Regions from separate parts of the Streptomyces sp. NPDC058579 genome, predicted to be linked through region 1. Evidence: riboswitches for the same ligand, from Rfam matches in the RefSeq annotation. Region 1 holds a riboswitch; each other region holds the start of a gene.
The links. A riboswitch is a leader RNA that binds a small molecule or an ion and turns the genes downstream of it on or off. The one in region 1 is predicted to bind cyclic di-AMP.

Region 2: it holds a riboswitch for cyclic di-AMP, as region 1 does, so the genes downstream of both, ACFWRO_RS04765 (peptidoglycan DD-metalloendopeptidase family protein) here and ACFWRO_RS08305 (M23 family metallopeptidase) in region 1, are expected to answer to the same signal.
Region 3: it holds a riboswitch for cyclic di-AMP, as region 1 does, so the genes downstream of both, ACFWRO_RS03035 (M23 family metallopeptidase) here and ACFWRO_RS08305 (M23 family metallopeptidase) in region 1, are expected to answer to the same signal.

The regions. Positions count from the first base shown of each region.
Region 1 covers NZ_JBHXPI010000004.1:289,123-296,622, reverse strand. Annotated here, with positions in the region: gene ACFWRO_RS08315 (M16 family metallopeptidase) at 1-1,087, shown strand, start outside; gene ACFWRO_RS08310 (M16 family metallopeptidase) at 1,114-2,481, shown strand; cyclic di-AMP (ydaO/yuaA leader) riboswitch at 2,693-2,859, shown strand; gene ACFWRO_RS08305 (M23 family metallopeptidase) at 2,872-3,657, shown strand; gene ACFWRO_RS08300 (GntR family transcriptional regulator) at 3,832-4,524, shown strand; gene ACFWRO_RS08295 (HPr family phosphocarrier protein) at 4,706-4,987, opposite strand; gene ACFWRO_RS08290 (GNAT family N-acetyltransferase) at 5,164-7,500, shown strand, end outside.
Region 2 covers NZ_JBHXPI010000002.1:414,963-422,462, reverse strand. Annotated here, with positions in the region: gene ACFWRO_RS04785 (STM4013/SEN3800 family hydrolase) at 1-691, shown strand, start outside; gene ACFWRO_RS04780 (STM4012 family radical SAM protein) at 688-2,055, shown strand; gene ACFWRO_RS04775 (STM4011 family radical SAM protein) at 2,065-2,943, shown strand; gene ACFWRO_RS04770 (SGNH/GDSL hydrolase family protein) at 2,930-3,742, opposite strand; gene ACFWRO_RS04765 (peptidoglycan DD-metalloendopeptidase family protein) at 3,920-4,894, opposite strand; cyclic di-AMP (ydaO/yuaA leader) riboswitch at 4,899-5,058, opposite strand; gene ACFWRO_RS04760 (tyrosine-protein phosphatase) at 5,453-6,265, shown strand; gene ACFWRO_RS04755 (DUF6126 family protein) at 6,282-6,437, opposite strand; gene ACFWRO_RS04750 (helix-turn-helix domain-containing protein) at 6,471-7,109, opposite strand; gene ACFWRO_RS04745 (aspartate aminotransferase family protein) at 7,205-7,500, opposite strand, start outside.
Region 3 covers NZ_JBHXPI010000001.1:631,963-639,462, forward strand. Annotated here, with positions in the region: gene ACFWRO_RS03010 (LuxR C-terminal-related transcriptional regulator) at 1-1,955, shown strand, start outside; gene sigJ (RNA polymerase sigma factor SigJ) at 1,981-2,859, opposite strand; gene ACFWRO_RS03020 (rhodanese-like domain-containing protein) at 3,194-3,673, shown strand; tRNA gene ACFWRO_RS03025 (tRNA-Met) at 3,736-3,809, shown strand; gene ACFWRO_RS03030 (PP2C family protein-serine/threonine phosphatase) at 4,130-5,290, shown strand; cyclic di-AMP (ydaO/yuaA leader) riboswitch at 5,538-5,685, shown strand; gene ACFWRO_RS03035 (M23 family metallopeptidase) at 5,697-6,800, shown strand; gene ACFWRO_RS03040 (aldo/keto reductase) at 6,913-7,500, shown strand, end outside.

The DNA.
Region 1 (7,500 bases):
CGGCACGACGAGCTTCGAGCGCACCAACTACTTCGAGACCATGCCCACGCACCAGCTGGAGCTCGCGCTCTGGCTGGAGGCGGACCGCATGGGCTCCCTGCTCGCCGCCCTGGACGACGAGTCCATGGAGAACCAGCGGGACGTCGTCAAGAACGAGCGCCGCCAGCGGTACGACAACGTGCCCTACGGCACGGCCTTCGAGAAGCTGACCGCCCTCGCCTACCCCGACGGCCACCCCTACCACCACACGCCGATCGGCTCCATGGCCGACCTGGACGCGGCGACGCTGGAGGACGCGCGGGCCTTCTTCCGTACGTACTACGCGCCGAACAACGTGGTCCTGTCGGTCGTCGGCGACATCGACCCGGCGCAGACGCTGGCCTGGGTCGAGAAGTACTTCGGCTCCATCCCGTCCCACGACGGCAAGCTGCCCCCGCGCGACGGCGCGCTGCCCGACACCATCGGGGAGCAGCTGCGCGAGGTCGTCGAGGAGGAGGTCCCGGCCCGCGCGCTGATGGCCGCCTACCGCCTCCCGCACGACGGCACGCGCGCGTGCGACGCCGCCGACCTCGCCCTGACCGTGCTCGGCGGGGGCGAGTCGTCCCGGCTCCACAACCGCCTCGTGCGCCGCGACCGTACGGCCGTGGCCGCCGGCTTCGGCCTGCTGCGGCTGGCCGGCGCGCCATCGCTGGGCTGGCTGGACGTCAAGACCTCCGGTGGCGTCGAGGTGCCCGAGATCGAGACGGCCGTCGACGAGGAGCTGGCCCGGTTCGCCGCCGAGGGCCCGACGCCCGAGGAGATGGAGCGCGCCCAGGCCCAGTTGGAGCGCGAGTGGCTGGACCGGCTCGGCACGGTCGCAGGACGCGCCGACGAACTGTGCCGCTTCGCGGTCCTGTTCGGCGACCCGCAGCTGGCGCTGACCGCGGTCAACCGGGTCCTGGACGTCACGGCCGACGAGGTGCGCGAGGTCGCCGCGGCCCGGCTGCGGCCGGACAACCGCGCGGTGCTGGTCTACGAGCCCGTCGGTACCGAACAGAGCGACGCCGAGCAGGGCGACAGCGACGAGGAAGAGGGAGCGGACCAGTGACCGACGCTGCCGCGTCTTTGACGAGCATGACGTTCCACCCGCAGCCCGAGCCGGGCTCGGCCAGGCCCTGGGCCTTTCCCGCCCCGGACCGCGGGGCGCTGGACAACGGCCTGACGGTGCTGCGCTGTCACCGTCCCGGTCAGCAGGTCGTGGCCGTCGAGATCTTCTTCGACGCCCCGCTGGAGGCCGAGCCCGCCGGTCTCGACGGTGTCGCCACGATCATGGCCCGTGCCCTCACCGAGGGCACCGACCAGCACACCGCCGAGGAGTTCGCCGCCGAGCTGGAGCGCTGCGGCGCCACGCTCGACGCGCACGCGGACCACCCGGGCGTACGGGTCTCCCTGGAGGTTCCCGTCTCCCGGCTGCCCAAGGCGCTCGGGCTGGTCTCCGAGGCTCTGATCGCGCCGGCGTTCCTCGAGACCGAGGTCGAGCGTCTGGTGCGCAACCGTCTCGACGAGATTCCGCACGAGACGGCCAACCCGGCCCGCCGGGCGGCCAAGCAGCTCTCCAAGGAGCTCTTCCCGGCCGAGTCCCGCATGTCCCGGCCGCGCCAGGGCACCGAGGAGACGGTGGCGGCCATCGACGCCGCCGCCGTCCGCGCCTTCTTCCAGACCCACCTCCGGCCGTCCACGGCGACCGCCGTGGTCGTCGGCGACCTGACCGACGTGGACCTGGACAAGGTCCTCGCCGAGTCGCTGGGCGCCTGGACGGGGAACAGCGCGGAGTCCCGGCCCATGCCTCCGATCACGGCCGACGACGCCGGCCGTGTGGTCATCGTCGACCGGCCGGGCGCCGTCCAGACCCAGTTGCTGATCGGCCGCGTGGGCGCCGACCGGCACGACCGCGTCTGGCCCGCCCAGGTCCTCGGCACGTACTGCCTCGGCGGCACGCTCACCTCCCGCCTGGACCGCGTCCTGCGCGAGGAGAAGGGCTACACCTACGGTGTCCGGGCCTTCGGTCAGGTCCTGCGCTCCGACGGCGCGGGCAACGGTGCCTCGATGCTCGCCATCAGCGGCTCCGTGGACACCCCCAACACCGGCCCGGCACTTGACGACCTGTGGAAGGTGCTGCGCACCCTCGCGGCCGAGGGTCTGACGGACGCCGAGCGCGACGTGGCCGTGCAGAACCTGGTGGGCGTGGCGCCGCTCAAGTACGAGACCGCCGCCTCCGTCGCGGCGACGCTCGCCGACCAGGTCGAGCAGCACCTCCCGGACGACTTCCAGGCGCAGTTGTACGCGCGCCTGGTCGAGACCGGCACGGTCGAGGCGACGGCGGCCGTCGTCAACGCCTTCCCGGTGGACCGGCTCGTCACCGTGCTCGTGGGTGACGCGGCCGAGATCGAGGAGCCGGTGCGGGCCCTCGGCATCGGCGAAGTCACCGTCGTCACCGGCTGATTGAGCCGCGCCGCTGCTGCGGCGGAGTGTCCGGAGGACCCTGACGTCACGTTACGTCAGGGTCCTCCGCTTTGTCCGTATTGATGTATAGCGTGGTTGTATGCCCTGTGGCATGTCTTACAAACAGGCGTGTCTGTTTGGTGATTGAAAGACGATCCGCATAGCGTCGGTCCGGCTGTTCGCCAGTTGCACCCGCCGCACCCGCGGCATCGGACAGTCATCGCCGAGTCCCCGTCAGGCGCGAGCCTGGGGAGCCGGGGACCCACACGAAGTCCCTGGGGTGAATCGGACGCCTTCGCATCCGTGCGGAGGGGCCCGTAGGAGACCTTCCTGCTCCGAACCCGTCAGCTAACCCGGTAGGCGAGAAGGAAGGAAAGGATCAGCCACTACATGGCGTTCACCCGTGCCACCGGGAAGCATCGTGGTCCGAGCCGTCTGGCGCGCCGCAGCGCGGGCGTCGCCGGCGTCGCGACCCTCGCCACCGCCGGCGTCATCGGCACCCTCGCCTCCCCGGCGCTCGCCGTCGACACGGACGCCCCCTCCCTGGAGGACACCGGCCTGACCCAGGTCGTCGTCGCCGACAACGCCCTCGCCGACAAGATCGACGCCCAGGCCGCCGCGCAGGAGCGCGAGGCCGCCGAGGCCGAGGCGAAGCGCGTCGCCGAGGCCCGCGCCAAGGCGGAGGCCAAGCGCAAGGCGGAGGCCCGCGCCAAGGAGGTCCGCGCCGCCAAGGAGCGCGCCGCCCGCGAGGCCGAGCGCAAGCGCCTGAACTCCTTCCAGTCCCCCGTGGCCGGCTCGTACGTCTCCACCGGCTACCAGGCCGGCGGCTCCCTCTGGTCCTCCGGCAGCCACTCCGGCGTCGACTTCCACGCCGCCTACGGCACCAAGGTCGTCTCCGTCGGCTCCGGCACCGTCGTCGAGGCCGGCTGGGGCGGCGCGTACGGCAACAACATCGTCATCCGGATGAACGACGGCACGTACACCCAGTACGGGCACCTCTCGGCCATCAGTGTCTCCGTCGGCCAGTCCGTCACTCCGGGCCGGCAGATAGGGATCTCGGGGTCGACCGGCAACTCGACCGGCCCGCACCTCCACTTCGAGGCCCGCACCACCGCCGAGTACGGCTCCGACATCAACCCGGTCGCGTACCTCCGCGCCCGCGGCGTGAACGTCTGACCGACCGGCCGCGCACGTCAGAAAAGCCCCGGCTCGTACTGAGCCGGGGCTTTTCGCTGACCCATCGCTGACCAAAAGATATCCATGGTTAACGAGGACCCGTCGGAAATGCCGCCCCGCTGCAATAGAGTCACCGGACAACCGGTTTCGCGCGTATTAAGGCGGAGGTCGATCATGCGCATTCCCGCGCACTCGGTGTGCACGGCGATCCGGGACGACATCGTCACCGGCGTCTTCGAGCGCGGCGGCCGGCTGACCGAGGAGCAGCTGGCCCGCCGATACGGAGTCTCCCGCGTCCCGGTCCGCGAGGCGCTGCGCACCCTGGAGTCCGAGGGCTTCGTGATCACCCGCCGGCACGCGGGCGCGCAGGTGGCCGAGCCCACCGAGCAGGAGGCGGCCGACCTCCTGGACATGCGCTCGCTGCTTGAACCGCTCGGCGCCGCCCGGGCCGCGCAGCGCCGTACCGACGCGCACCTCAAGGTGCTGCGCGGCCTGGTCAGACTGGGGCAGGAGCGGGCCAGGCGCGGACAGGGGGACGATCTGCGCTCGCTCGGCGGCTGGTTCCACGAGACCCTGGCGCAGGCCTCGGGCAGCCCGGCGCTCACCGCCCTGCTCACCCAGCTGCGGCACAAGATCGCCTGGATGTACGCGGTCGAGGCCCCCGCCCAGCCGGTCGAGGCGTGGGCGGAGCACGGGGCGATCGTGGACGCGGTGGCGCGCGGCGACGCCGAACGGGCCCGCGCCCTGACCGCGCTGCACGCCGAGCGCTCTCTGCTGCTGCACCGGCTGAAGCGCCCCGACCGTCCGCCGCGCGGGCGTGTGAGGACTTCGCAACATGTCGTCAACACCGCGAGCGGCCGGAATTAACGAGCGGGCCGTATACAAAGAGCGGGAATTCTCGGGGGCTTTCTTCGTGCTGCCCGGAATGCTGGAATCGCGACGCGGAGCGGCCCGGAATCAGGAAAAGAAAGAAGCCGCACCCGCCGTCATTTCGGCGTGTGCGGCTTCCCGCGAATTCGGCCCGGACGTCCGTCCGGCCGGAGATCCGTCAGACGGTCTCGGGGAGCTCCTCGAGACCCTCGGCAACCAGCTTCGCCAGACGGTCGAGCGCGGCCTCGGCGCCTTCGGAGTCCGAAGCGAGCACGATCTCCTCGCCGCCCTGCGCACCCAGACCGAGCACCGCGAGCATCGACGCGGCGTTCACCGGGTTGCCATCGGCCTTGGCGATCGTCACGGGGACGCCGGAGGCCGTGGCGGCACGGACGAAGATGGAGGCGGGGCGGGCGTGCAGGCCCTCGGCCCAACCGACGTTGACGCGGCGCTCAGCCATGGTGTTGCCCTTCAAGTCTCAAGCGGGTTGTCTAGACCAGTCTCTCACGGGTCGCGGGGTGCTCGTCGCCGACCTTCGGCCCCCGCCGGGGGGCCGTTCGGTCCTCCTTACCTTGCATGGCGCACACGTGCCGCGCGACCGGTGCCCGTGTCGTACCCCGGCCGTACGCTTGGCCCATGCAGAGCGCGTCGGAACGGCCGGAGCAAGCGGAACACGAGTACCCCGACCACTGGGAAGCGGACGTCGTCCTCCGCGACGGCGGCACCGCGCGCATCAGGCCCATCACCGCCGACGACGCCGACCGGCTGGTCAGCTTCTACGAGCAGGTCTCCGACGAGTCGAAGTACTACCGCTTCTTCGCGCCCTACCCCCGGCTCTCCGCCAAGGACGTGCACCGCTTCACCCACCACGACTTCGTGGACCGGGTGGGCCTCGCGGCCACGGTCGGCGGCGAGTTCATCGCCACCGTGCGGTACGACCGGATCGACGACCGCGGCATGCCCGCCTCCTCGCCCGCCGACGAGGCGGAGGTCGCCTTCCTCGTCCAGGACGCCCACCAGGGGCGCGGCGTGGCCTCCGCGCTGCTCGAACACATCGCGGCGGTGGCGCGCGAACGGGACATCCGGCGGTTCGCGGCGGAGGTGCTGCCCGCCAACACCAAGATGATCAAGGTCTTCACGGACGCCGGATACACCCAGAAGCGGAGCTTCGAGGACGGTTCCGTACGGCTCCACCTCGACCTGGAGCCCACCGACCGCTCCCTCGCCGTGCAGCGCGCCCGGGAGCAGCGAGCGGAGGCGCGCTCCGTGCAGCGGCTCCTCACCCCCGGCTCGGTCGCCGTCGTCGGAGCGGGCCGTACCCCGGGCGGGGTCGGCCGGACGGTCCTGCGCAACCTCCTGGACGGCGGCTTCACCGGACGGACGTACGCGGTCAACCGTGCCCTGACCGAGGAGACCGGCACGCTCGAAGGAGTGCCGGCCTTCCGCTCCGTCGGGGACATCGGCGAACCGGTGGACCTCGCGATCGTGGCCGTCCCCGCCGAGCGCGTGCCCGAAGCGGTCGCCGACTGCGGCGAGCACGGGGTGCGCGGCCTCGTCGTGCTCTCGGCGGGGTACGCGGAGACCGGGTCGGGGGAGGGCCGGGACCGGCAGCGGGAACTGGTGCGGCAGGCCCGCTCGTACGGCATGCGGATCATCGGGCCCAACGCGTTCGGGATCATCAACACCTCGGCCGACGTCCGGCTGAACGCCTCGCTGGCGCCGCGGCTGCCGGCCGCCGGACGGATCGGGCTCTTCACCCAGTCCGGCGCGATCGGTATCGCGCTCCTCGCGGGACTGCACCGGCACGGCGCCGGGATCTCCTCCTTCATCTCCGCGGGCAACCGGGCGGACGTCTCCGGCAACGACTTCCTCCAGTACTGGTACGACGACCCGGAGACGGACGTCGTCCTGCTGTACCTGGAGTCCATCGGGAACCCGCGGAAGTTCACCCGGCTGGCCCGGCGCACGGCGGCGGTGAAGCCGGTCGTCGTGGTGAGGGGCGCGCGGCACAGCGGAAGCGCGCCGCCGGGACACCGGGTGCCGGTCACCCGGATCCCGTACGCCACCGTCTCCGAGCTGCTCCGGCAGGCCGGGGTCATCCGCGTCGACACGGTCACCGAGCTCGTCGACGCGGGGCTCCTCCTCGCGGGCCAGCCGCTGCCGGCCGGGCCGCGCGTCGCCATCCTCGGCAACTCCGAGTCGCTCGGCCTGCTCGCGTACGACGCCTGCCTGACGGAGGGGCTCCGCCCACTGCGGCCGCTCGACCTGACGACGGGCGCGAGCCCCGCGGACTTCCGCACCGCGCTGGCGGCCGCGCTCGTGGACGACGCGTGCGACGCGGTCGTGGTGACCGCGATCCCCTGGGTCGGCGAGAACGGCGCGGTGGAGTCCGGCGACGGCGAGGTCCTCGCCGCCCAGCTCCGCGAGGCGGTCGCCGCCGCCCCGCTGCCGGCGAAGCCGGTGGTGGTCGTCCACGTCGAGATGGGCGGCCTGGCGGAGGCCCTCTCGGCGGCCACCAGCACGAGACCGCCGGCTCGGCGCACGCCACCGGCCCCGGCCCCGGCCCCGCAGGGACCCCCGGCCCCTGCCCCGCAGGCACCCCCGGCCGCTGCCACCCCGACGGCGGCCGAAGGCCCGCCCACCCCCGCTACTCCCACCCGCCCCGGCGGGATCCCCGCCTACCCCGCGGCCGAGCGGGCCGTGCGTGCGCTGGCCGAGGCGGTCCGGTACGGGCAGTGGCGACGGCAGGCCGTCGAGCCCGGACGGGTGCCCGAGTTCGAGGAGATCGACGAGGCCGGGGCCGCCGCGCAGATCGAGCGCGCCCTCGGGCCGGACGCGGACGCCCGCGGCGTGACCCTCGACGCCCACGCGGCCCGCGAGCTGCTCGGGCGGTACGGGATCGACGTGCTCCCCACCCTGCCCGCGCCCACCCCCGACGCCGCCGTTCACGCCGCCGACCGGCTCGGCTACCCG
Region 2 (7,500 bases), on a different contig from region 1:
GGAACGCCGACACGCCCCAGGAAGCTTCACGTACGCCTCCCACCAGGCGATCTTCGCCGGTTTCCTGCCGACCCCGGCCGCCCCGGGTCCGCACCCCCGCCTCTTCGCCGCGCGGTTCGCGGGCAGCGAGACCACCGCCGACGGCACGTTCGTGTACGACACCCCCGACCTCGTCACCGGCCTCGCCAAACACGGCTACCGCACCGCGTGCGTCGGCGGTGTCGGGTTCTTCAACGGGCAGGGCCCGCTCGGTTCGGTTCTGCCGGGGCTCTTCGAGGAGAGCCACTGGGAGCCCGCCTTCGGCGTCGCCTCCCCCACCTCCTTCGAGTCCCAGGTGACGAGGGCCGAGGAGATCGTCGCCGCGCTCCCCGCCGAGCAGCGGCTCTTCCTCTTCGTGAACGTCTCCGCGCTGCACCAGCCCAACTGGTTCCATCTCCCCGGCGCGACCCGGGAGTCCGGCGACACCCGCGCCTCGCACGCGGCGGCCCTGGAGTACGTGGACCGGCACATCGGCCGCCTCTTCGCCGCGATGAGCAGCCGCCGCCCCTGCTTCGCGATCGTCTGCTCGGACCACGGCACCGCGTACGGAGAGGACGGCTTCACCGGTCACCGGCTCGGCCACGAGGTCGTCTGGAACGTCCCGTACGCCCACTTCCTCCTGTCCGGACCGCGCTCGGAGGCTCACGCATGACCGAGTCGCCCCGACCGTACGAGAGTTACGTCTACGCCTACCCGCACAAGACGGCGTACCGGCCGCTCCCCGACCCGGCGCCCTCCCTCGCCGCGCTCTGGCGGGACGAGCCGAAGGACGCGCTCTCCCTCTACGCCCACATACCGTTCTGCGAGATCCGCTGCGGCTTCTGCAACCTCTTCACCCGGATCGGTGCCCCGGACGAGCTGACGACCCGCTACCTCGACGCCCTCGACCGCCAGGCGACCACCGTCCGCGAAGCGCTCGGCGACGCCGAGCCCGTCCGCTTCGCCACGGCCGCCTTCGGCGGCGGTACCCCCACCTTCCTCACCGCCGACGAGCTGGAGCGGCTCTGCGACATCGCCGAGAAGCGGATGGGCGTCGACCTGCGCGCCGTCCCCCTCTCCGTCGAGACCTCCCCGTCGACCGCGACCGCCGACCGGCTCGCGGTCCTCGCCGAGCGCGGGGCCACCCGCCTCAGCATCGGCGTGCAGAGCTTCGTGGAGGCGGAGGCCCGCGCCGCCGTGCGTCCCCAGCGCCGCGCCGAGGTCGAGGCCGCACTCGGCCGGATCCGCGAGACCGGCGTCCCCGTCCTCAACATCGACCTGATCTACGGCATCGACGGCCAGACCGAAAGAACCTGGACCCAATCGCTCGACGCCGCCCTCGCCTGGCACCCGGAGGAGCTCTACCTCTACCCGCTGTACGTCCGTCCCCTCACCGGCCTCGGCCGGCTCTCGGCGACCGCCGACCGCGACTGGGACGAGCAGCGGCTGCGGCTCTACCGCCACGGCCGGGACCATCTGCTCGCCCGCGGCTACGAGCAGGTGTCGATGCGCATGTTCCGGCGCGCCGACGCCCCGCCACAGGGCGCCGACGACTACGCCTGCCAGACCGACGGCATGATCGGCCTCGGCTGCGGGGCCCGCTCGTACACCTCGGCGCTGCACTACTCCTTCGACTACGCCGTCGAGATGCGGGAGATCCGCGCGATCATCGACGACTACACCGCGACCGAAGACTTCGGCCGGGCGCGGGTGGGCCGCTGGGTCGACACGGACGAGGCGGACGAGGCGGACCAAGCGGCCGAGCCGGACGAGGCCCGCCGCCGTCACCTCCTCCAGTCCCTCCTCCAGGCCCAGGGCATGCCGACCGGGGAGTACCAGGACCGGTTCGGCGCCTCGCCGTTCGCGGACTTCCCCGACGAGCTGGGCCGGTTCGAAGCGCTGGGCTGGCTGGACCGGGCGGCGCCCGCCGGGCTGCTGCGGCTCTCCGCCGAGGGCCTGGCGCACTCGGACGCGCTCGGTCCCGCGCTCTTCTCCCCGGCGGTCCGGGCGGCGATGGCCGCCTACGAGCTGAAGTAGGGCGTCGACATGGACCTGACCATCCTGTACCGGGGGCCGCTCGCCTCCTGCGACTACGACTGCCCCTACTGCCCCTTCGCCAAGCGCCGCGACAGCCGTGAACAGCTGCGGGCCGACCGGGCCGCACTGGAACGTTTCGCCGCCTGGGCGGCGGAACAGACCGGCGACCGGCTGAGGATCCTCTTCACGCCGTGGGGCGAGGGCCTGGTCCGCTCCTGGTACCGGCGCACCCTCGCCGAGCTGTCCCACCTGCCGCACATCGATCGGGTGGCGATCCAGACCAATCTGAGCTGCCGCACCGACTGGCTGGCCGAGGCCGACCCCGGGACCCTCGCGCTCTGGTGCACGTACCATCCCGGCCAGACGCCGTACGACCGCTTCCTCGCGAAGTGCCGCGAGCTGGCGGCCAGGGGCACCCGGTTCAGCGTCGGGGTCGTCGGCCTGCCCGAGCACCGGGAGCACGCTCTGCGGCTGCGCGCGGACCTCCCGCCCGAGGTCTACCTCTGGGTGAACGCGGCGGAGGGCCACACGTACACCGACGAGGAGGCCGAGGGCTGGACGGCCCTCGATCCCCTCTTCCCGTACAGCCGCCGTCCGCACCGCTCCGCCGGGCTGCCCTGCCGGACCGGCGAGTCGGTGATCTCCGTGGACGGCGAAGGGACCGTGCGCCGCTGCCACTTCGTCAAGGCCGAGCTCGGCAACCTGTACGACGGCTCGTACCGTGCCGCCCTGCGCCCGCGCGCCTGCCCGCTCGCCGTCTGCGACTGCCACATCGGCTACGTCCACCTGGAGACGCTGCCGCTGTACGACGTGTTCGCCGGCGGGGTCCTGGAGCGGATCCCGGCTCCGGCTCCGGCCGCGCCCGACAGACTGCTCAGAGAGGCATGAGGTCGCCGAGCGGCATGAGGTCGGGCCGCTTGGCCGCGACGTCGTCGCCCGAGCTCTCGCCCCGCAGCCGCCGCCCGATCCACGGGACGAGGTACTCCCTGGCCCAGTGGATGTCGTCGCGGCGGACCTCCAGGGTCCCCCTCGGCGGCAGCGGCGGCCAGGCCTGGTCCGGGTCGGCCGGCACCTCCATGCCGAGGACCTGGGCGGCGCGCAGCGCGACCCGGGTGTGCCCCTCCGGCGAGAGGTGCAGCCGGTCGCCGTCCCAGGCCCGCCTGTCCTGAACGGACTTGAGCGACCACAGGTCGAGGACCGGGCAGTCGTAGCGGTCCGCGATGGACCGGACGTGGGCGGTGTACGTCGCGATCTTGCCGCGCAGGTGCCGCAGCACGGGTACGTCGCGGGTGTCGAAGCCGGTCGTCACCATCACCGTGCCGACGGCCGACGTCAGGTCGGCGACGGCGCGCTCGAAGCGCTCGGCGACGTCGTCCGGGTCGGTGCCGGGCCGGATGATGTCGTTGCCGCCCGCGCAGAAACTCACCAGGTCGGGGGCGAGTTCCCTGGCCCTCGGAACCTGCTCCGCGACGATCTGGTCGAGGAGCCGGCCTCGGACGGCCAGATTGGCGTAACGGAACGCGTCGTGCTCCGGCAATTGGTCGGCGAGAAGTACCGCGAAACGGTCCGCCCAGCCGACGTACTGCCCGTCCGGCCCGGGATCTCCCACGCCCTCGGTGAAGCTGTCCCCGATCGCCGCGTACGACCCGAATGCCTTCATGTCTCTTGATCTCGAATCGTCTGCCACGGGAGTTCATCTTTCCCTTACACATGTGACCTACGCGACCGTAAGGAGGGGTTGACGCCGGGTGAGATACGCCACCGGTCAAGATTCCACAAAGCCGGAATACGCCGCAGGGGCCCGGCACACCGAAGTGCCGGGCCCCTGTGGGGTGCTGCGGATGACGCGGGTGACGCGGAGGCGTCAGATGCCGACGCCGTGCTGGCGCAGGTACGCCAGCGGGTCGATGTCCGAGCCGTAGCTCGGGCCGGTGCGGATCTCGAAGTGCAGGTGCGGGCCGCTGGAGTTGCCGGTCGAGCCGGAGAGGCCAATCTGCTGGCCGCCCGTGACGGTCTGGCCGGCCGAGACGGAGAGCGAGGAGAGGTGGGCGTACTGGGAGTACGTGCCGTCGGCGTGCTGGATGACGACCTCGTTGCCGTACGAGCCGCTCCAGCCGGCCGAGTGGACGGTGCCCGCGCCGACGGCCTTCACCGAGGTGCCGGAGGAGGCGATGAAGTCGACACCGGTGTGGTAGCCGGAGGACCACATCGAGCCGGAGGCACGGTACGGGGTGGAGATGCCACCGCCGACCGGAGCGACCCAGCCGGAGGAGGAGGCCTGCGCGGGGGCGGAGTCCTGGGTGGAGGTGGCCGCGGTGCGCTCGGAGGAGCGGGAGGCGCGCGACTCGCTCGTGTCGGAGGACGAGGACTTCTTCTCGGCCTTCGGGGCGGCCTTGGGCGCGGCCTTCGGGGCAGCCTTGGGGGCCGCGGCCTTCGGGGCGGCCGTCGACTTGGCGCCGAGGGTGAGCTTCATGCCGGGCAGGATCAGCGACGGGTTCTCGCCGACGACCTGGCGGTTGTCGGCGTAGAGCTTCTGCCAGCCACCGTTGAGGTCGTGCTCGGCGGCGATCTTCGACAGGTAGTCGCCGCGGACGACGGAGTACGTCTTCGGCTTCGCCGCGGGGGCGGCGGCCGGAGCGGCCGGGGCCTTCGCGGGAGTGACGGCGACGGCGGTGACGGCCTTCTCGGGCGTCACGGTCGGAGCGGCCTTCTCGGCGGCGTGGGCTCCGGTCGCGCCGAGCAGCGGGAGGGCGACGACTGCGCCACCGGTGCCGGCGGCGACGAATCCGCGCGTGATCGGGTTGACCTTGGGACGGCGATGCTTACCCTTCGCGGGCATGGCGAATTCCTCTCCGTCGCCTGCGAGGTGAGCTGTCGGGTTCGGACTGGAGATGTCCGGCCGCGTTCTCACGCGGCTTAACCCCAAGCCGTCCGGTCAGACCGGTGCGGCGTACTTACCTGGGTCCCCCGCTCCTGCCGTACGTGGATGGGTGCGGATTCGATTCCGGGCGGTGGCAGGATTCGGCGGTCCGACCGGATTGAGCGTGACGCTAGACGAGCGGGGTCGAGCCGAACAAGCCGCCCGATTCCACGCGCATTCAGCGGCGTGATATTCGTACCGAATTCCGGTCACCCTCCGTGGATGACGGAGGATCGATTTCCTTTTCCGGCCAGGGAATTGGTCCGGACGATCAGGCACGGTCCGTCACCTTTGAGACGCTGCTCACGCCCCGAATCCCATCTCCCCTGCAACCAGGGCGCGTTATACCGAAGGGTTTAATTCGGACAGAACGCCCATTCCCTTACCCAGGGGTGCGCACAGCCCTCGACACCCGGGATGATTGCCCCAGGAATCGATCAGGAACCGATCGCGATCCGTCTACCTTCAGGAGCACTCGTGACGCAGCAGCTGCCCCAGGTCCCGTCGACCGAACCCGAGCTCACCGGGGTACGCAACTTCCGCGATGTGGGCGGACTGCCGACCGTGGACGGTGGTGCGGTGCGCTTCGGACGCCTCTTCCGCAGCGGCCACCTGGCCCACGCCACCGAGGAGGACGCGGCGTTCCTCTCCACCCTCGGGCTGCACACGATCTTCGACTTCCGCAATCAGGCCGACGTCAAGATCGAGGGCCCGGACGTCGACCTGCCCGGTGTACGGAATGTGAACATACCGCTCAACGACCCGGCCGACGGCAAGGAGTTCTGGAAGCTCGTCCGCTCCGGCGAGCTGGAGCAGCTCCGCGAGATCCTCGGGGACGGCAAGGCGGCGACCCGAATGTCCGATTCGTACCGGCAGATGATCGTCGAGCGGACGGCGGAGCACAGCCGCATCCTGCACGCGCTCGCCGAGGACAGCGTCCCGGCGCTCATGCACTGCGCGGCCGGCAAGGACCGGGCCGGCCTCTCGATCGCCATCTCGCTGCTCGCGGTGGGCGTCGAGCGCGAGGCGATCGAGGCCGACTACGTGAAGTCGAACGACCCGCACCGCCGCTACAAGGTGCGCCGCGCCTCCTCCGCCTCGGACGCGATGGCGCCCGAGGTGATGGAGCTGATCAGCCCGCTGTTCGACGCGCGGGTGGAGTACCTGCGGGCCGCGTTCGAGACGATGGAGCAGACCTGGGGGACGGCCGAGAACTACCTCACCGACGGCCTGAAGCTCAGCCCGGAGACCCGTGCGCGGCTGCGCGAGCGGCTCGTCGTCGAGGCGTGACCGCACCTGCCGCGTGTCACTGGTTCTGCGCGCCCAGGGCGAACAGCAGATAGAGGAACCCGGCGAAGAGGTGCCCGGCCACGAGGTACGCGAAGAGCCGGAGGACCAGCCCCTTGGGGAACTTGCCGTTCTCGCGCTCCTCGCCGGTGACCGGCTTGAACTTCTCGGACATATCGGTCCTTTCCATATCAGGCCTTCGAAGGGCTCAGCGCAGGTGCGGCGCGCCGTCGCCGAGGCACAGCTCGGCGGCGGGGCTCTGCATCAGCGTGTGGACGAAGAGCAGCTCGGCCCCGCCGCGCCCGGCGGCGCCGATCCGGTGCGGGGTGAGCGAGTCGAAGTGCGCGCTGTCCCCGGGGTCCAGGACATGGACGGCGTCGCCGAGCGCGAGGCGCACCTGGCCGTCGAGGACGTACAGCCACTCCTCGCCGGGATGGACGCGCACGATGTCGGCCCGGGTGGCGTACGGCACGTGGACGCGGAGCGCCTGCAGGGCGCGGCCCGGCCCCCCGGCCTGGCGGTAGGTCCAGCCGTCGGCCTCGACGGGCTCGGACCGGCCGGCCCGGACGATCGGATCACGCTCGGCCGGAACCTCGCCCAGGAGCGCGGAGACCGTCGTACCGTAGATACGGGCCAGGGCCAGCAGCATCGGGAGCGAGGGCTGGCGGTGGCCCGTCTCGAGTCGGGAGAGATGGGCCGGGGAGAGCCCGGCCCGCTGCGCGGCGGCCTCCAGGGTCAGCCCGCGGCGCCGGCGCAGTCCTCGCAGCTGCGGCGCGACGTCCGGCAGGACGGCGGTCGCCTCCGCTGCGGCTGGGTCCGGGGACGGCTCTCCGGGGAGGTGCTCCATGCCTCCATTCCGCCAGTTTTTTTCCTCTGAGGCAAATTTCTTGCCCCAGAGGCAAAGAGACTCGGCAAGAGTCGAGAAGCAGGGCCAGCCGACCGTCAGCGCTGCGCGACCGCCTGCTTGACCAGCGTCTTCCCGAAGTCCCACATCAGCCCGCCGCCGCCGTGGGCGTCGTCCATGACCGCCGTGAACGCGGTCACGAAGCGGTCCACGTCCGCCTCGTCGATGACCAGCGGCGGGATCAGCTTGATCACCTCCAGATGGTCCCCCGACACCTGGGTCAGGATCCGGTGGCGCTGGAGCAGCGGTACGACGACCATCTGCGCGAAGAGACCCTTCCGGGCGGCCTGCAGCATCGTCCACCGGCTGCGCAGGCCGATCGACGAGGGCCGGC
Region 3 (7,500 bases), on a different contig from region 1:
GCGCCACCGACCGGCACCGCTCGGTACGGGCGGTCCTCGACTGGAGCCACGACCTGTTGGAGCCCGCGGACCGGTCGCTGTTGCGCCGCGTGTCGGTCTTCGTCGTGCCGTTCACGGTCGAGGCGGCCGCCGAGGTCGCCGGGTTCGCCCCGCTCGAACCCGCCGACGTCGCCGACGGCCTCGGCCGGCTCGCCGAGCAGAGCCTGCTCGCGGTGGTCCCGTCCGAGACCGGCACGCGGTACCAGGCGCTGGAGACGATCCGCCAGTACGGTACGGAGCGCCTCGCCGACGCCGACGAACTGGACGCCGTCCGTACCCGGCACGTGGGCTGGTGCCTGGCCCGCGCGGCTGAGCTGGTGGAGCCGGGCGGTGAAGGGGCCGCGGAGGGCGCGGCCCGCGCCGACTGGCGCGCCCGGTTCGACGCCGTGGCCGACGACCTCCGCGCCGCCCTCACCTGGTCCGCAGACGCAGATGCCGACGCTGACGCCGACGCCGACCGCCCGGACCGGCGCGCCGACGCCCACCGGCTAGCCCGCTCCCTGGCCGGGGCCGCCTTCATCCGCACCCTGCTCGGCGAGGCGCAGCAGCGGTACGAACAGGCCGCCGCGCTGGCCAGCGATCCCCCGCGAGCGGTCGACGCCCTCCGGCAGGCCGCCGCCGTCGCCGGGTGTCGCAGGCTCGGCGACGACATGCTCCGCCTGCACCTGGCCGCCGCCGAGGCCGCCCGCCGCGCCGGGGACACCGCCGGGGCCGGTCGCGACCTGGCGGCCGCCGCCACCGTCGCGTACCGCTTCTCCAGCGAGTTCACCCTCGTTCCGTCCGCCGAGGACGTGACCGCGCTCCTCAAGGAGGCGGGCGAGCTGGCCGGTGACGACCCGGCTGCCGAGGCGGCCGTCGCGCTCGCCGAGGCGGCCGTGCTCGCGGACGCGTTCGGCGCGGTCCAGGGCGGCACCGACAACACGGCGTCGGCGACTGTCGCCCGCGCCGAACGGGCCGTGGCGCTCGCCCGCCGCACGGGCGACCCGGTCGCGGAGTCCGCCGCCCTCGACGCGCTCTCGGGCGCCCAGTGCTGGGCCGGCGAGCCGTTCGCCGCCGCCGCTGCCGCCCGGCGCCGCATCGACATCCTGGCCGGGGACGGGGGACCCCGTCCCCCCGCCCGTACGCACGAATCCCCCGCCCGTACCCACGAATTCATGGACGCCCTCGCCATGGCCGCAGGCACCGCCCTCGGCGTGGGCGACCTCCCGGCCGCCCGCCTCTGGGGCGGACAGCTCGCCGCCCACCCGCTCCTGGCCGAAGTGGGCCACCACGCCACGTCCTGGCTCCTGGTCGCGGACGCGTTCGCCGGCCACGGCGACGAGGTGCTCACCGGCAGCGCGCGGTTCCTGGACGCGTGGGAGCAGAGCGGCCGCCGCCGCTCCTTCTCCCTCGGCCCCGCCGCCGCGTCGGTCGCCCTGGTCCACGGCCTGCGCGGCGACCACGACGCCCGGGCGGACTGGCTCGCGATCGTCGACCGGGCGGGTACGGGGGACGAGTACCGCCACGGCTACGGCGCGGTCCTCGACGCCCAGCTCCTGCTCCACCGGGGCGACCCGGACGCCGCCCTCGAACGGCTCGCGCCCGAGCCGGAGCAGGTGTGGAAGTGGGTCTCCTGGATCTGGCTGCACTGGTACGTGACGCTTCGCGCCGAGGCCTCGGCACTCGCCGGCCACCCGGACGCCCGCGCCCGGGTGACCGCCGCGCGTACGACCGTCGCCGGGAACCCGGTCGCCTCCGCCCATGTCGACCGGACCGAGGCGCTGCTCGACGGCGACGTACCGCGGCAGCTCGCCGCCGCCGCGGCGTTCGAGGCGGCCGGCTGCCGCTACCAGTCGGCCCGCACCCTGCTCCTCGCGGGCGGCGACCACGCCGTCGCCGGTACGGCCGCGCTCGCCGCCCTCGGTCTCGGAGGCTAGTTCGTACAGTTCGTACCTACGGGACTCAGATGCCCAGCGCCTCCAGCCGCTCCGGGTCGGCGATGATGTCGATCTGCGTGATGCGGTCGCCGACGATCGTGAAGGCCATGAGCCCGGCCGCCCGGCCGCCGTCCACGTACGAGACGATGCCCGGCGCGCCGTTGACCAGCACCTCCCGGTACTCGCGGCGGAAGCGCGCGAAGGTGAGCGCCTGGCTGATGACCGCCTCGGCGCCGCGCACCAGCTTCGAGAGCCCCGCGAGCGCCTTGCCGCCGTCCGCCCGCAGCAGCACGTCCGGGTCCAGGACCGCGAGCAGGCCCTCGAAGTCGCCGCCCTGCGAGGCCGCCATGAAAGCGTCGACCACCTCGCGCTGGCGCGTGATGTCCGGCGCCGGGCCGGGCGCCGCGCCCTGGACGCGACGGCGGGCCCGGCTGGCGAGCTGGCGCGTCGCGGCCGGGGTGCGGTCCACGATCGGGGCTATCTCGTCGAAGGACACCGCGAACATGTCGTGCAGGACGAAGGCGAGCCGCTCGGCCGGGCCCAGCGTGTCCAGGACCACGAGCAGCGCCAGGCCGACCGAGTCGGTGAGCAGCGCCTCCTCCTCGGGGTCGGTCGCGCCGCCGCCCGCGCCGCGTACGAGCGGATCGGGCACGTAGTACTCCAGCGGGTCCTCGCGGCGCGAGGCGCGCGAGCGCAGCATGTCCAGGCAGACCCGGCCGACGACGGTGGTGAGCCAGCCGCTGAGGTTCCGTACGTCACTGGTGTCGGAGCGGCTGAGCTTGAACCACGCCTCCTGGACGGCGTCCTCGGCCTCGCTCAGCGAGCCGAGCATCCGGTAGGCGACCGCCTTGAGGTGGGTGCGGTCGGCATCGAAGCGCGCGGCCAGGAGGTCTTTGTCGTCCATCGGTGCGTCTCCCTCGTTCGTTCGTTCGTCCGTACGTATGGGTCGGAATCGCCGCGTGCCCTCATATGTATGACGGTCGGCGTCCCCGTGAAGTGACACCTCACGGCCCTGAAACGACCCTGAACAGACCCCGATGAGCCCCCTATGAGGTCCCGAAAAGCCCACGACGAGGTCCCGGCGAGGTCCCGACTAGGCCCTGACGATGCCCCGAAACGTCCGCTGCGTGAGATCCCCTGTCGTCCCCCGCCCAACGCCCGGATTTCCCCGGCGGAGAACTCCCACCGCCGGGATTTGCCACTTCAGCGCCGTGATCTTCGACCGTAGATTTTCATGCATGACGACAACCGCGCAGGTCAACGCCGTACTTCGTACCCCGCCCGCCTCTCCCCAGGCCGCGGCCGCGTACTTCTCCGCCAGCCTCGCCTTCCACGCCGACGTCTCCGACGTCGCGAGCGCCGTCGCCGCCGGCGGCGACCTCGGCTTCGTGGTCCTCGACTCCCGCTCGACCGCGTCCTGGGACCAGGGCCACGTCCCCGGCGCGATCCACCTGCCGACCGCGCTCATCGCCGAGCAGGCCGAGCAGCTGCTCGACAAGTCCGTCCCCGTGGTCACGTACTGCTGGGGCCCCGGCTGCAACGGCGCCACCCGCGCCGCGCTCGCCCTCGCCCAGCTGGGATACCAGGTGAAGGAGATGCTCGGCGGCTTCGAGTACTGGGTCCGCGAAGGCTTCCCGTACGAGACGTGGGAAGGCCCCGAGAAGAAGGACGCGGACCCGCTCACCGCCCCGGTCGACGGCGAGGACTGCGGCTGCTGAGAGGGCGGCCGGGAAACGGATTAGGGGATCGGCTCACCATGCCGTAAGGTCATATTCACCGACGCGGGGTGGAGCAGCTCGGTAGCTCGCTGGGCTCATAACCCAGAGGTCGCAGGTTCAAATCCTGTCCCCGCTACTCAGTAGCAACGAAGGCCCGGATCCAGTCACTGGATCCGGGCCTTCGTCGTGTCCCCCTGCCTCGTGTCCCCCTGCCCCGCATCCCCCACATGGCCGAGCGGGGGTCGCAGAGCGGCGCGGCTCCCGCCACCCTGGGGAGGGCGCGGTACCGTCCGTCGCCGTGCCGTGTACGGACCGGGCAGGAGACCACAGGTGGGGCAGGGCCAGGGGCAGGGGCGGGAACGAGGGCCGGACCGGGGGCACGGGCGGGCGAAACGACAGGCGAACGGGCGGGCGAAGGGGCCGACACGACCGCCGCTGAACGGGCGGGCCCAGGGACTGGGGAACGGCTCGCGCAACGGCCTCTCCCCGCGCGCCCCGCGCCGGCGGGCCGAGCGGGCCCGGCGCTTCATCCGGGCCCTGCCGCCGCTGGTGATCCTCGGCGGGATCGTCTTCGACCTGGCCACCCCCGCCGCGTACACGGCCTCCCCGATGTTCTCCGCCGCCCCGCTCATCGCCGCCCCCTTCTTCTCCATGCTGACGACGCTGCTCACCGGCATCGCCGCCGTCCTCGCCGGCATCGGGCTGCACCTCTACAACGGCACCGCCAACGACATCCCCGCCCTCACCGAGACGCTGACCGTCGTCACCGTCTCCGCCCTCGCCCTGCTGATCAACCGGGTCGTGCGGCGCAGCGGCGAGCGGCTCGCCTCGGCGCGGGTGATCGCGGAGACCGCGCAGAAGGCCGTGCTGCCGACGCCCGCCGAGCGGATCGGCGGGCTCCAGGTCGCCGCCCGCTACGAGGCCGCGCAGGCGGACGCGTTCATCGGCGGGGACCTCTTTGCCGTTCAGGACACGCCGTTCGGGGTCCGCCTCGTGGTCGGGGACGTGCGCGGCAAGGGGCTCGACGCGGTCGAGGCGGTCGCCGTCGTGATCGGCGCCTTCCGCGAGGCGGCCGAGCAGGAGGCCTCCCTCGAGGGGGTCGCCCAGCGCCTTGAACGGGCGCTGGCTCGCGAGGGGACCCGCCGCTCCGGACTCGACGCCTTCGAGGGGTTCACCACGGCCGTCCTTGCTGAGATCCCGCGCGGGAACGGGCGGGTACGGGTCGTGAACCGGGGCCACCCCGAGCCGCTGCTGCTGTACGCGGACGGGGGCCTGACCCACCTGGAGCCGACCGAGCCCGCGCTGCCGCTCGGCATGGGCGAGCTGGCCGTCTGGCCGGACCGGGCCGACGAGGCCCCGTACCCGCCCGGCGCCACGCTGCTCCTCTACACCGACGGGCTCTCCGAGGCGCGCGATGCCTCGGGGGCCTTCTACGAACCGGCCGAGCGGCTCGCCGGGAGGATCTTCCCCGGGCCGGAGGAGCTGCTCGACGCGCTCGTCGACGACGTCCGCCGGTACACGGGCGGGGGCTCCACCGACGACATGGCGCTGCTCGCCGTGAGCCGGCCGGGAGCGGGGCAGCCGGAGCGGCGCCGGACGATGCCCGTGGTGCCGTGACGTACGCCCTGACGCACCCCTGACGTACGCCGTGACCTTGCGTAGTGGAGGCGTACCGCTCCGATAACAATTGACGAACCATCAGATTCGGGGTGGCGGCAAGACTCCGTACTGAAGCGGGCTCAAATCGGGCTGTACCAGCTCAATCTTGGGAATGATCAACAGGAACAGCTTGGAATCCGGCCCTCGTGTCTATTAACGTTCGATAACGCAGCGCGGTCGTCCCAGCCGTCGTAAGAGACGGCACCGCGCGCGTGCGCCGAATCCTGAAAGGGAACCGGGGAACCACTACTTGGGGTGAATCGGGCACCTTCGCACTCGTGCGGAACCGCCCGTAGGAGACCTTCCTGCTCCGAACCCGTCAGCTAACCCGGTAGGCGAGAAGGAAGGAAAGGAGCACGCCTCCGTGGCGTCCAACAGCCCTGCCCCCGACGGTCTTTCTGACGGGTTCAACGCGTTCGGTGCCCGTGGTGCCGCCGGGACGGACGACAACGCGACGACGTTGGGGGAGTGGAACCCGACCGAGGACTCCCTGCGCCAGCAGGCCCGTTCGGGTGGCCGCCACCGCGTCGTGAAGCAGCGCTCCGGCTTCGCCCGTTCCTCCACCGTCCTCGGCGTCGGCGTCATCGCGGCCGTCGGCGCGGGCGGCATGGCGACCGCCAAGGAGAAGCCCCCGGTCTCGATATCGCTGCCCGACCTGAACCTGCCGGACGCCTCCGAGCTGCCCGGTGTCGGCGAGCTCATCTCCGACGGCGGCGACGGCGCGGGCGGTTCGGACTCCGGTACGACCAACCCCCAGCCGCTCACGGCCACCCTCGCCCTGCCGGCCGACGGCGTCGAGAAGGCCGGAAGCGGCCAGTCCGCCTCCGCCTCGACCGCCGACGCCGGTGAGGCGCTGCGCGCCCGCATCCTGCAGCAGGCCGAGCAGCAGCAGGCCTCCGCCGACGCCGCCGAGAAGGCCGCGGCGGAGAAGGCCGCCGCCGAGAAGGCCGCCGTCGAGGCCGCGGCCAAGGCGGACAAGGCCGAGAAGGAAGCGGCCGCGGCGAAGAAGAAGGCCGAGGAGGAAGCGGCGGCGAAGGCCGAGGCGGAGCGCCTGGCGAAGCTCGCCGCGAGCTACTCGCTGCCCACGTCCTCGTACACGATCACCTCCACGTACGGCCAGTCCGGCTCCATGTGGTCCTCCGGCCAGCACACGGGCCTCGACTTCGCGGCGCCCACCGGCACGCCGGTCAAGGCCGTGCACGGCGGCACCATCAAGTCGGCCGGCTGGTCGGGCTCGTACGGCTACCGGATCGTCCTGGAGCTCGAGGACGGTACGGAGGTCTGGTACGCGCACCTGTCCTCGATGACGGCGAGCGTCGGCCAGACCGTGGGCACCGGCGACACGATCGGGCGCGTGGGCGCGACCGGCAACGTGACCGGCCCGCACCTCCACCTGGAGGTCCACACCCCGGGCGGCGCGGGCATCGACCCGGCGGCCTGGCTCGGAAGCAAGGGCCTCTCGGTCTAGGGACGTCCAAGGACCCCTCCCGAGGCCTTACGACTCCGGCAGTCCTGGCGGCACCCCCCCCACGTCAGGGCTGCCGGAATACCCGTACCGGGGGCGGTCGTTGTACCGTCCCATGACCTCACTGCGCCCTCTGGGCACTTCCGACCTGAACGTCTTCCCCCTCGCGCTCGGCGGCAACGTCTTCGGCTGGTCCTCCAGCGAGGAACAGTCCTTCGCGGTCCTGGACGCCTACACCGCCGCGGGCGGCAACTTCGTCGACACCGCCGACATGTACTCCGCGTGGGCCGAGGGCAACCAGGGCGGAGAGTCCGAGACGGTCATCGGCAAGTGGCTGGCCTCCCGCGGCAATCGCTCCGAGGTCGTCATCGCCACGAAGGTCGGCGCGCACCCCCGGTACAAGGGCCTCGCCGCGACCACGATCAAGGGCGCGGTCGAGGAGTCGCTGCGCCGGCTCGGGACCGACCACATCGACCTGTACTACTCGCACTTCGACGACCCGACCGTCCCGGTCGAGGAGATCGTCACAGCCCTCGACCAGCTGGTGAGGGAGGGCAAGGTGCGGGCCGTCGCCGCCTCCAACATCTCGCCCGAGCGGCTCCAGGCCTCCCTCGACTTCGCAGAGACCGAGGGCCTCGCCCGCTACGTCGCCCTGCAGCCGCACTACAACCTGCTCTCGCGCGACACGTACGAGGGTGAGCTC